DNA from 3 places in the Methylobacterium mesophilicum SR1.6/6 genome. Region 3 is predicted to be linked to each of the others. Evidence: predicted binding sites of a transcription regulator. Region 3 holds the regulator's gene; each other region holds the start of a gene.

Region 1 (3,275 bases), 660 kb from region 3:
TGATGACGCCCTCGTTGCCCACCTTCTGCATGGCGTGGGCGATCATCTGGCCGATCTCGGTGTCGCCGTTCGACGAGATGGTGCCGACCTGCGCGACCTCGTCGGAGGTCGAGACCTTCTTGGCGCGCGAGGTGATGTCCTTGACGGCAGCCTGCGTGGCGAGGTCGATGCCGCGCTTCAGGTCCATTGGGTTGATGCCGGCGGCGACGTACTTGGCGCCCTCGCGGACGATGGCCTGGGCCAGCACGGTCGCGGTGGTGGTGCCGTCACCCGCGATGTCGTTGGTCTTCGAGGCCACTTCGCGCACCATCTGGGCGCCCATGTTCTCGAAGCGGTCGGAGAGCTCGATCTCCTTGGCGACCGTCACACCGTCCTTGGTGATGCGCGGGGCGCCGAAGCTCTTCTCGATCACGACGTTGCGACCCTTCGGGCCGAGCGTCACCTTCACCGCGTCGGCGAGGATGTCGACGCCGCGCAGCATCTTATCGCGGGCGTCGGCGGAGAAACGAACGTCTTTCGCTGCCATTGTGTGCCTCTTAGCTACTGGTTGAACCCCAAGGCCGGGACGGCCTCAAAGGGCGATGACGGGTGATCCGATCAGACGGCGACGACGCCCATGATGTCGGATTCCTTCATGATCAGAAGGTCCTGACCGTCGATCTTGACCTCGGTGCCGGACCACTTGCCGAACAGGACGCGGTCGCCGGCCTTGACGTCGAGCGGGTTGACGCGACCCTGCTCGTCACGGGCGCCGGGGCCGACGGCGACGATCTCGCCCTCCTGCGGCTTCTCCTTGGCGGTGTCCGGGATGATGATGCCGCCCTTGGTCTTCTCCTCGCTCTCGATGCGACGGACGACCACGCGGTCGTGCAGCGGACGGAACTTCATGAGCTGCCCTCTTGCTTCAGGTCTGGAGTTGGCGTTGATGCGGCCGGCGGGACCGCTCGCGAACTCGACTGTTAGCACTCTGTCTCGGCGAGTGCCAAAGACGGCGGCGAGATAGGCTCGGTCCGTGTCCGAGTCAAGGCTGTCGCACCCCCGCGCGACGGTGCGATGACGCGGCGGCGCCCTCTTTCTCCCTCACGGATAACGCGCCCCGATGCTGAACCTGCACGGACCCCACGGCCCGGTGGCATCGCAACCCGGCAGCGCCGTCGCGCCCGACGCCGTGTGGCTTGACCTGAATGATCCAACCTCCGAGGAAGCCGCCGCGGTCGAGGCGGCCACTGGCCTGCGCGTCCCGTCCCGGGCCGCCCTTTCGGAGGTCGAGACATCGAGCCGCCTGCGCCGGGTCAAAGGTGGCCTCTCGCTCTCGACGCCGATGATCACTTTCGAGCAGAGCGCATCGCAGCTGAAGCCGCTGGGCTTCCTGCTCACCAAGGATCATCTCGTCACGATCCGCTTCCACGACCTGCGCGCCTTCGACTCTTCCGCGAAGCGGATCTCCGACGGCGACGGGAGCACGACTCCGAGCGAGATCTTCCTGGTGGTCCTTGAGGAGCTGGTGGACAGCCTCGCCGACGCCCTGGAGGACATGGCGTCGGAACTCGATTCGCTGTCGACCCGGATCTTCGACTTCGACGTCCGCGGCAAAGACCGCCGCCGCCTGGAGAGCCCGCCGCCCCGCCGCCGCGATCTCGCCCTGCGCCGGATCCTGCGCGGCATCAGCAACAGGGGAAAAGTGCTGGGCAAGATCCGCGCGAGCCTGCTGGGCCTGGAGCGGATCGTGCCGTTCGTTTCGGCCGCCTGTGACGGCCTCGGCCTGCCTGAGGACGGCCGGTTCGACACGATCCGGCGCGACATCGAATCCCTCGACGAGTTCGAGACCAGGCTGGCCGAGAACGTTCAGTTTCTCCTCGACGCCGCCCTCGGCCTCATCAACATCGAGCAAAACAACGTCTTCCGTGTCCTGACTGTGGTCTCTGTAGTCGGTGTCCCGCCCACGCTGATCGCCTCGATGTACGGCATGAACTTCAAGCACATGCCGGAGCTGGATTGGGCCTACGGCTACCCCTACGCCCTCGCCCTCATCCTCCTGAGTGCGGTCGCGCCAATCGTATACTTCCGCATTCGCGGATGGTTCTGATATTTAAACGCATATCGAGTAATTTTTCTCCTCATAAAAATTTATGGTCAGTAACACCTCAAATTTTATCGCAAATCTTTGAGTTTTTCGTGGCTAGCAGGAACGAGCAAAACGAAAATAGCTGTCGATTAGACTCTCTTTAACCGAGCGGGCGCTACACGGCGTCAGTTTGGAGCATACGAAATCATGTTCAAGCGGGCGACGTACAGCGAAGCGCAAGCCAAGATCGAAGCGCTCGATCGATCACTGGCCATCATCGAGTTCGGACTGGACGGTCAGGTTCTGAACGCGAATAAAAACTTCCTCAAAGTGATGAAATACTCGCTCGCTGAGGTTGTCGGCAAGCATCATCGCATCTTCGTCGATGACACTTATGCGCAGACAGCCGAATATGCGGCGTTCTGGGACAGGCTGAAAGGCGGCCACTACGTGACCGGGGAGTTCCCCCGGATCGACAAGGAGGGCGCCACCGTCTGGCTGGAAGCGACCTACAACCCGATCCTGGACGCGAAGGGCCAGCCGGTAAAGGTCATCAAGTTCGCCTCCGACATCTCGGCAAAGAAGAAGGAGATCACCCGACTTTTGACGATGATCGACAACGTTCCGGTCGCGGTGATGACCGCCGACCTGAACGACGACTTCAAGATCGATTATCTCAATGCCACGTCGCGTAATACGCTGGCCACGATCGAGCAGCATCTGCCGGTCCAGGTCGACCAGATGCTGGGCTGCTCGTTCGACGTCTTCCACACGAATCCGCACCATCAGCGCAGCATGCTGGCCGATGCGAGCCGGCTGCCGCATACCACCAAGATCAAAGTCGGACCGGAAACCCTGAACCTGCGGGTGACGGCCGTGAACGACGAGAAGGGCCGCTACATCGGCCCGATGCTGACCTGGGCGGTCGTCACCGCACAGGTGAACATGGAGACGGACGTGAAGCGCGTCGTGGACGCGGTGGGGTCCGCGATCCACGAGATGCAGACCTCAGCCGAGGGGCTGATGCACTCGGCGGAATCCGCCCGCCACAAGGCGTCGTCGGTGGCGGCGAATTCGGAGCAAATGAACGGGGCGATCCAGGAGATTTCCGGACAGGTCGGCCGCGTCTCCGAACGGGCTCAGCAGATCGCCGTCCAGGCCGAGACCACCGACGCGACGATGCGGCAGCTCGCCGAGAACGCCCGCAAGG
Region 2 (3,275 bases), 2.0 Mb from region 3:
TAGCGGCGGGTCACGTCTCGGCCTCCGGGGTGCCGCGGTCAGGCTGACCGCGCGTAGGGACGGTCATCGGCCGCCCGGCGCGGGCGCACATCCATGGCGTTGCCGCGCCACACGATGGCGCTCTGGACCCAGGCGCCCAGCCAGATCGCCGGGATCAGGGCGTCGCGCACCAGGAAGGCCGCCAGCATCCGCGGCGAACGGTGCCAGCCCGCGCGGGCGGCGAGCCGGTCCTCGGCGCCATAGCACAGGCCGGCCAGCACCGCAGCGCCCGCGAGTCCCGTCAGGCTGCCGGCCCAGAGGGCCACCAGCAGCGCCGGCAGCAGGACGCCGCTGCCGATCTCCGGGGCGAAGAACAACGGGAAGGTCACCCGCCGCAGCCGCGCCCAGCGGAGCTGCCGCGCCCAGACCTCCCGGAGGCAGCGCGGCCCGAGCGGCTGCTCGAACGGACTCGCCACGAGGTGGACGCGCTTGCCGGCGGCACGCACGAGCTTGGTGGCGGCCGCGTCCTCGGCGATCTCGGCGGCGAGGGCCTGGAGGCCGCCCCGCCGATCCAGGAACGGCTTGTGCCACAGCATGCTCTTGCCCTGCGCGAAGCCGAGACCGAAGGCCTCGGCGGCGTATTGCCAGCGCGCCTGCAGGGAATTGAGGAAGGCGCACTCCACCTCGGCCATGAAGCTTCCGGGGCGTGCGCCGGCCGGCGTCGAGCAGACCACGCCGGTGTCGTCCCGCCACGCCGCCTGAAGGCGCTGGAGGTAGTCCGGCGGCATCGCCACGTTGGAATCGGCCAGGACCAGCCACTCGTGGGCGGCGGCGCGCCAGCCGCGCAGGCAGTTGTTCAGCTTGGGGTTCTCGCTGATCCGCTCGTCGCCGACGATCAGGCGGGCGGGCACGTGCGGGTGGGCGGCGATCAGGCGCCGCACCGTCGGCACGATCGGATCGCCCGGATCGGCAACGCAGAAAATCAGCTCGTAAGCCGGGTAATCGAGGTGGAAGCTGCGGGTGAGCATCTCCTCGCTGTAGGCCTCCAACCCGTGGAGCGGCCGCACCAGCGAGACCGGGGCCCCCGCCGGGAACCGCGACGGCCCGTCGATCCGGCCCAGGCGCCGCCCCGCGATGACGATGCTGCCGATCTGGACGAGGGCCAGGAGCGCACCGAACGACAGGGCCGGAACCAGGGCGTCACTCATGCGGGTCTCTCGTTGGCCGTCGCGCGGCCCGGTCGCTAGCGGCCGGACCGCGTCAGTCGTGTGACAGCCGGCCTGCCCCGGCGGCGGATGCGGCGGTCGCGAGGGGAGCGCGTGACCGTTGATGGCCTTCGTCGGAATCCCGCGGGCCGGATGCTGATACCAGGCGGACAACGGGGCGTTGCGTCACCGGACCGTCATGCGCGCATTTTAATCCCGCCTTCACCATCAGATTTGATTCCGCGCGAGGCTGCATGTCCGATTCCGCCGTCATGCCCTCGGGCCTCGCGCGAGGCCGGCCCGGAGGCGGCCCCCGGCTCGACCACGGGATGCACCTGGGGGGCGTCGTCGCCTTCCTGCTCGTGCTGGTGGCGGGGCTCGGCTACGCGGTCGTGAGCCTCATCGCCGACATGAACGCGGTCGGCGAGGCGCCGCTGGCCTACGGCGCCTTCGCGCTCCTGGGGCTCGCCCTGCTGATCGCGCTGGCCTTCGAGTTCGTGAACGGCTTCCACGATACCGCCAACGCGGTCGCCACGGTGATCTACACGCACTCCATGCCGCCGCTCGTGGCGGTGGTGTGGTCCGGCTTCTTCAACTTCCTCGGCGTGATGCTCTCCTCCGGCGCCGTGGCCTACGCCATCGTGACGCTGCTTCCGGTGGAGCTGATCCTGAATGTCGGATCGGGAGCCGGCTACGCGATGATCTTCGCGCTGCTCCTGGCCGCGATCCTCTGGAATCTCGGGACCTGGGCCTTCGGCCTGCCGAACTCCTCGTCCCACGCGCTGATCGGCTCTGTGCTCGGCGTCGGCCTTGCCAACCAGCTGATGAACGGCGGCGACGGCACCGCGGGCGTCGACTGGAATCAGGCGCTCAACGTGTTCAAGGCGCTGCTGTTCTCCCCGGTCTGCGGCTTTGTGCTGGCGGCCCTGCTGCTGCTCGCCCTGAAATTCGCGGTGCGCCGGAAGGATCTCTACGAGGCCCCCAAGGGTGATACGCCCCCGCCGCTCTGGATCCGCGGCCTGCTGATCCTCACCTGCACGCTGGTCTCCTTCTTCCACGGCGGCAACGACGGGCAGAAGGGCATGGGCCTGATCATGCTGATCCTGATCGGCGCCGCCCCGACCGCCTACGCGCTGAACCGCACCATGGCGGACGACACGACCCCCGCGTTCGTGCAGGCCTCGACGGCGGCGAGCCAGATCTTCTCCGCCCGGGCCGCCGGCACGCCGCAGCCCGAGGCCGCGCAGGCGCGCCGGACCGTCACGGAGGCGCTGAAATCCAAGGACCTCAATCAGCCGCCGGTCTACGCCGCCCTCGCGGCGCTCTCGAACGACATCGCCGCCAGCGTGAAGAATTACGGCGCGATCCGCACCGTGCCGGCCGCCCAGACGCAGAACCTGCGCAGCGACATGTACCTCGCCGCGGACGCGGTGCGGCTGCTCCCGGGCGCCGGGGCGGAGCTCTCGGAGGCCGACAAGGGCACGCTCAAGAGCTATTCCGGGTTGCTCAATGCCGGTACCCGCTACATCCCGGGCTGGGTCAAGATCTGCGTCGCGCTGGCCCTCGGGCTCGGCACGATGGTCGGCTGGAAGCGCATCGTGGTGACGGTGGGCGAGAAGATCGGCAAGACCCATCTCACCTACGCGCAGGGCGCCTCGGCCGAGATCGTGGCCGCCGGCACGATCGGGCTGGCCGAACTCTACGGCCTGCCGGTCTCGACCACCCACATCCTGTCGTCGGGCGTCGCCGGGACGATGGCCGCCAACGGCTCCGGGCTGCAGGCCTCCACCGTCCGCAACATGGCGCTGGCCTGGATCCTCACCCTGCCGGCCGCCATCACCCTCGCCGCGGCGCTGTTCTTCGTCCTGCGCCACGTGTTCTGATGCGGCCGGGCGGGCAGCGCGTCCTCCGCCCCGGGTCGGAAGGGGCGGCGCCCGGCCCGGCCTCCTGAGGTGCCCCCGCCCCTCAGGAACTCGCCATTGCCCGGACGAAAGCCAGGCACGTGCGGCGCGCGGCCGGGCTCGTGATCGCCGCGAAGGCGGCGACGAGATCGGCGGCCTGCGCGACGGTCGTGTCAGACTGATCCCGATC
Region 3 (3,275 bases):
CGCGGCGACCGGCCTGAAGGCCGAAGCGATCCGGAACGCCGCCTATTTCCCCTATTCCGAGACCGCGATCGACAACGCCGCCGCGCAGGTCATGACGGTCGACGAGACCGGCCTCCACCTCACCCTGGCCCGCAGCAGTCCGGCCGACGCGGTTCCCGGTTCCCTGCCCGGCGTGCTCACCCTGGACGAGGTGAGCGCGGGAGGATCGCGCCGGCTCGCCTTCGCGTACGGCGACGAGCCGGCACCTCCCGTGAGCGCGTCGTCGGCCCCGGCCGCGTCGGTACCGGTCCCGCAGGCGCCCGCCCCCGACATCGACACGCTGACGCTCGCCACCGCCGCGGTGTTCGCCTTCCTCGGCGGGTTGATCCTCAACCTGATGCCCTGCGTCTTCCCGGTCCTGTCCATCAAGGTCCTCGGCCTCGTGCGGCACGCGGGCGAGAGCCCGTCGCGCCTGCGGCTGCACGGCCTCGCCTACACCGCCGGGGTGCTGGCGAGCTTCCTGGGGCTCGCCGCCCTGCTGATCGCCCTGAAGGGCGGCGGGTCTGCGATCGGCTGGGGATTCCAGCTGCAATCGCCCCTCGTGGTGGCGGGGCTCGCCTACCTTCTCTTCGCCATGGGCCTGAGCCTGTCCGGCGTGGTCCATGTCGGCGGCCGGCTCGCGGGCATCGGCGACGGCCTCGCCCGGCGCGCCGGCCTGAGCGGCTCCTTCTTCACGGGGGTCCTTGCCACCCTGGTGGCGACACCCTGCACGGCGCCGTTCATGGGCTCGGCGGTGGGCTTCGCGCTGACCCAGAACGCCGCCGTGGCGCTCGCGGTCTTCGCGAGCCTGGGCCTCGGCCTCGCCCTGCCCTTCCTGGTCCTGACCCTCTGGCCGCCGGCCCTGCGGGCGCTGCCGCGGCCGGGCGCTTGGATGGAAACGCTCAAGCAGGTCCTGGCCTTCCCGGTCTACGCCACCGTGGCGTGGCTTGTCTGGGTGCTGGCACAGCAGGTCGATCCGCGCGGCCTCCTGGCGGCCCTGATCGGCCTCGTGCTGGTGGGCTTCGCCGCCTGGGCCTGGGAGCACGGGCACGCCGGACCCCGGACCTCGCGGATCGCGCAGGCCGCCGCAATCCTGGCGCTGGCCGCCGTCGGGGCCATCGCCGCGACGCTTCCGCGGGACCGCGCCGCGCCGATCGCACAGGCCGCCGCCGACTGCGTCGAGCCGTTCACCCAGGCCCGCCTCGACGCCCTGGTGGAGGCCCGTCGGCCCGTCTTCGTGGACATGACCGCGGCCTGGTGCATCACCTGCGCGGTGAACGAGGCGACCTCGCTGTACACCAGGGCCGTGCGGGCCGCGATGGCCGAGCGCGACGTCACCTACATGAAGGGTGACTGGACCAACCAGAACCCCGAGATCACCCGCCTTCTGGAGAAGTACGGTCGCAGCGGCGTGCCGCTCTACCTGCTCTACAGCGGCAGCGGGGCGCCGCAGGTGCTGCCGCAGATCCTCACCGAGGGGACGGTCCTGGCGGCCCTGGAGGCGGTGCCGGCTGGCGCGGGCCGGAGCGCGGCGCTCGCCCGCTGAGCGGGGCTACGTCTCCAGCGCGAAGGTCTCGTCGAAGGCGTATCCGGAACCGCGGACCGTGCGGATCGGATCGGGCTGGCGCGGGCTGTTCAGCGCCTTGCGCAGGCGCCCGACATGCACGTCCACCGTGCGCTCGTCGATGTAGACGTCGTGTCCCCAGACCCCGTCGAGTAGCTGCTCGCGGGAGAAGACCCGGCCGGGCGCCAGCATCAGGAACTCCAGCAGCCGGAACTCGGTGGGCCCGAGATGCAGCTCCTCGCCGCCGCGGCGGACGCGGTGCCCGGTGCGGTCGAGTTCCAGGTCGCCGGCGGCCAGACGGTCCGAGACGTGGGCGGGCTTGGCCCGGCGCAGCAGTGCCCGGATCCGGGCGAGCAGTTCCGGCACGGAGAACGGCTTGACGATGTAGTCGTCGGCCCCCGTCCCGAGGCCCCGGATCCGGTCGCCCTCCTCGCCGCGGGCGGTGAGCATGATCACCGGCAGCCGTTCGGTCTCGCGCCGCGCCCGGATGCGGCGGCAGAGTTCGATTCCGGAGAGGCCCGGCAGCATCCAGTCCAGCAGGACCAGATCGGGGATCCGCTCGGCCAGGAGCAGCTCCGCGTCGTCGCCCCGCGCCGCCGTGTCCACCAGGAAGCCCTCGGCCTCCAGATTGTAGCGCAGCAGCGTGGTCAGCGCCTCCTCGTCCTCGACGATCAGGACTTGCATGCTCACGTTCGATGACCCGTTCACGAGGCGGCGCCGTTCAGCCTGCGGACGCGCCGGCCCCCTCCGGAGCGGGCGGCCGGGCGGAAGGTGCGGGAGGCGCCGCTCAGCCTCAACCCGTACCCACCGATTCTCCGGCGGCGCCCCACAGGAATGAGCGCGCCCCGGCGCCTGTGTCGAGGCGGCCCGACTACGGAGCCTGCCCGCGCTCCACCGTCGCGTAGTTCGACGCATCGTTCTTCGGCCGGTCGCCCGCCAGGGTCTCCCCGGTGGCGAGGTAGTGGATGGTCTCGGCGATGTTGGTCGTGTGGTCGCCGATCCGCTCCACGTTCTTGGCGCAGAACAGGAGATGCGTGCAGAACGAGATGTTGCGCGGATCCTCCATCATGTAGGTCAGGAGTTCGCGGAACAGGGAATTGTACAGCGCGTCGATCTCGCCGTCGCGCTCCCAGACGTCGTGGGCCGCCTGGATGTCGCGGCTCGCATAGGCGTCCAGCACATCCTTGAGCTGTCCCTCGGCGAGGTCGCTCATGTGGCGGACACCCAGCACGATCTTCTGCGCCGGGGCGTGGTCGGAGATCGCCACCACGCGCTTGGCGACGTTCTTGGCGAGGTCGCCGATCCGCTCCAGGTCGCCCGAGACGCGGATCGCCGAGATCGTCTCGCGCAGGTCGATCGCCAGCGGCTGGCGCCGGGCGATGAGGAGAACGGAGCGCTCCTCGATGTCCCGCTGGAGCGCGTCGAGGCGCTTGTCGGCGATGATCACCGCCTGGGCGAGCCCGTCGTCGCGGCGCACGAGGGCGTCGGTCGCCTCCGCGGTCATCTTCTCGGCCACGCCGCCCATCTCGGAGATCGAGCGACGCAGATCCTCCAGGTCAGTGTCGTAGGAGCTGACGATATGGCCGGGCATGGTGGATCCTTCGATAAGGGCCCCGCATCGCGATCCGCGGGGGCTGGCGGGGATCCGCCGCCCCGCCGCCGCGGCGGCGAAGGCCGGTATGGTTCGTCGGAG

Evidence for each region. Region 3 encodes PhoB, which activates phosphate uptake and scavenging genes when phosphate is short. Its sites were predicted from a motif close to TGTCATNNANCTGTCAT; they were not measured.
Region 1: MMSR116_RS16520 (CorA family divalent cation transporter) is a predicted target of PhoB. The motif match lies at 1,043-1,059, and genes of this name have one in related genera.
Region 2: MMSR116_RS10225 (inorganic phosphate transporter) is a predicted target of PhoB. The motif match lies at 1,369-1,385, and genes of this name have one in related genera.

What each region holds. Positions count from the first base shown of each region.
Region 1 is NZ_CP043538.1:3,458,227-3,461,501, forward strand. It holds gene groL (chaperonin GroEL) at 1-526, opposite strand, end outside; gene groES (co-chaperone GroES) at 598-888, opposite strand; gene MMSR116_RS16520 (CorA family divalent cation transporter) at 1,100-2,086, shown strand; gene MMSR116_RS16525 (methyl-accepting chemotaxis protein) at 2,273-3,275, shown strand, end outside.
Region 2 is NZ_CP043538.1:2,169,904-2,173,178, reverse strand. It holds gene MMSR116_RS10235 (DUF1045 domain-containing protein) at 1-14, opposite strand, end outside; gene MMSR116_RS10230 (ceramide glucosyltransferase) at 39-1,187, opposite strand; gene MMSR116_RS10225 (inorganic phosphate transporter) at 1,439-3,067, shown strand; gene MMSR116_RS10220 (hypothetical protein) at 3,150-3,275, opposite strand, start outside.
Region 3 is NZ_CP043538.1:4,120,903-4,124,177, reverse strand. It holds gene MMSR116_RS19765 (protein-disulfide reductase DsbD family protein) at 1-1,564, shown strand, start outside; gene phoB (phosphate regulon transcriptional regulator PhoB) at 1,571-2,266, opposite strand; gene phoU (phosphate signaling complex protein PhoU) at 2,454-3,173, opposite strand.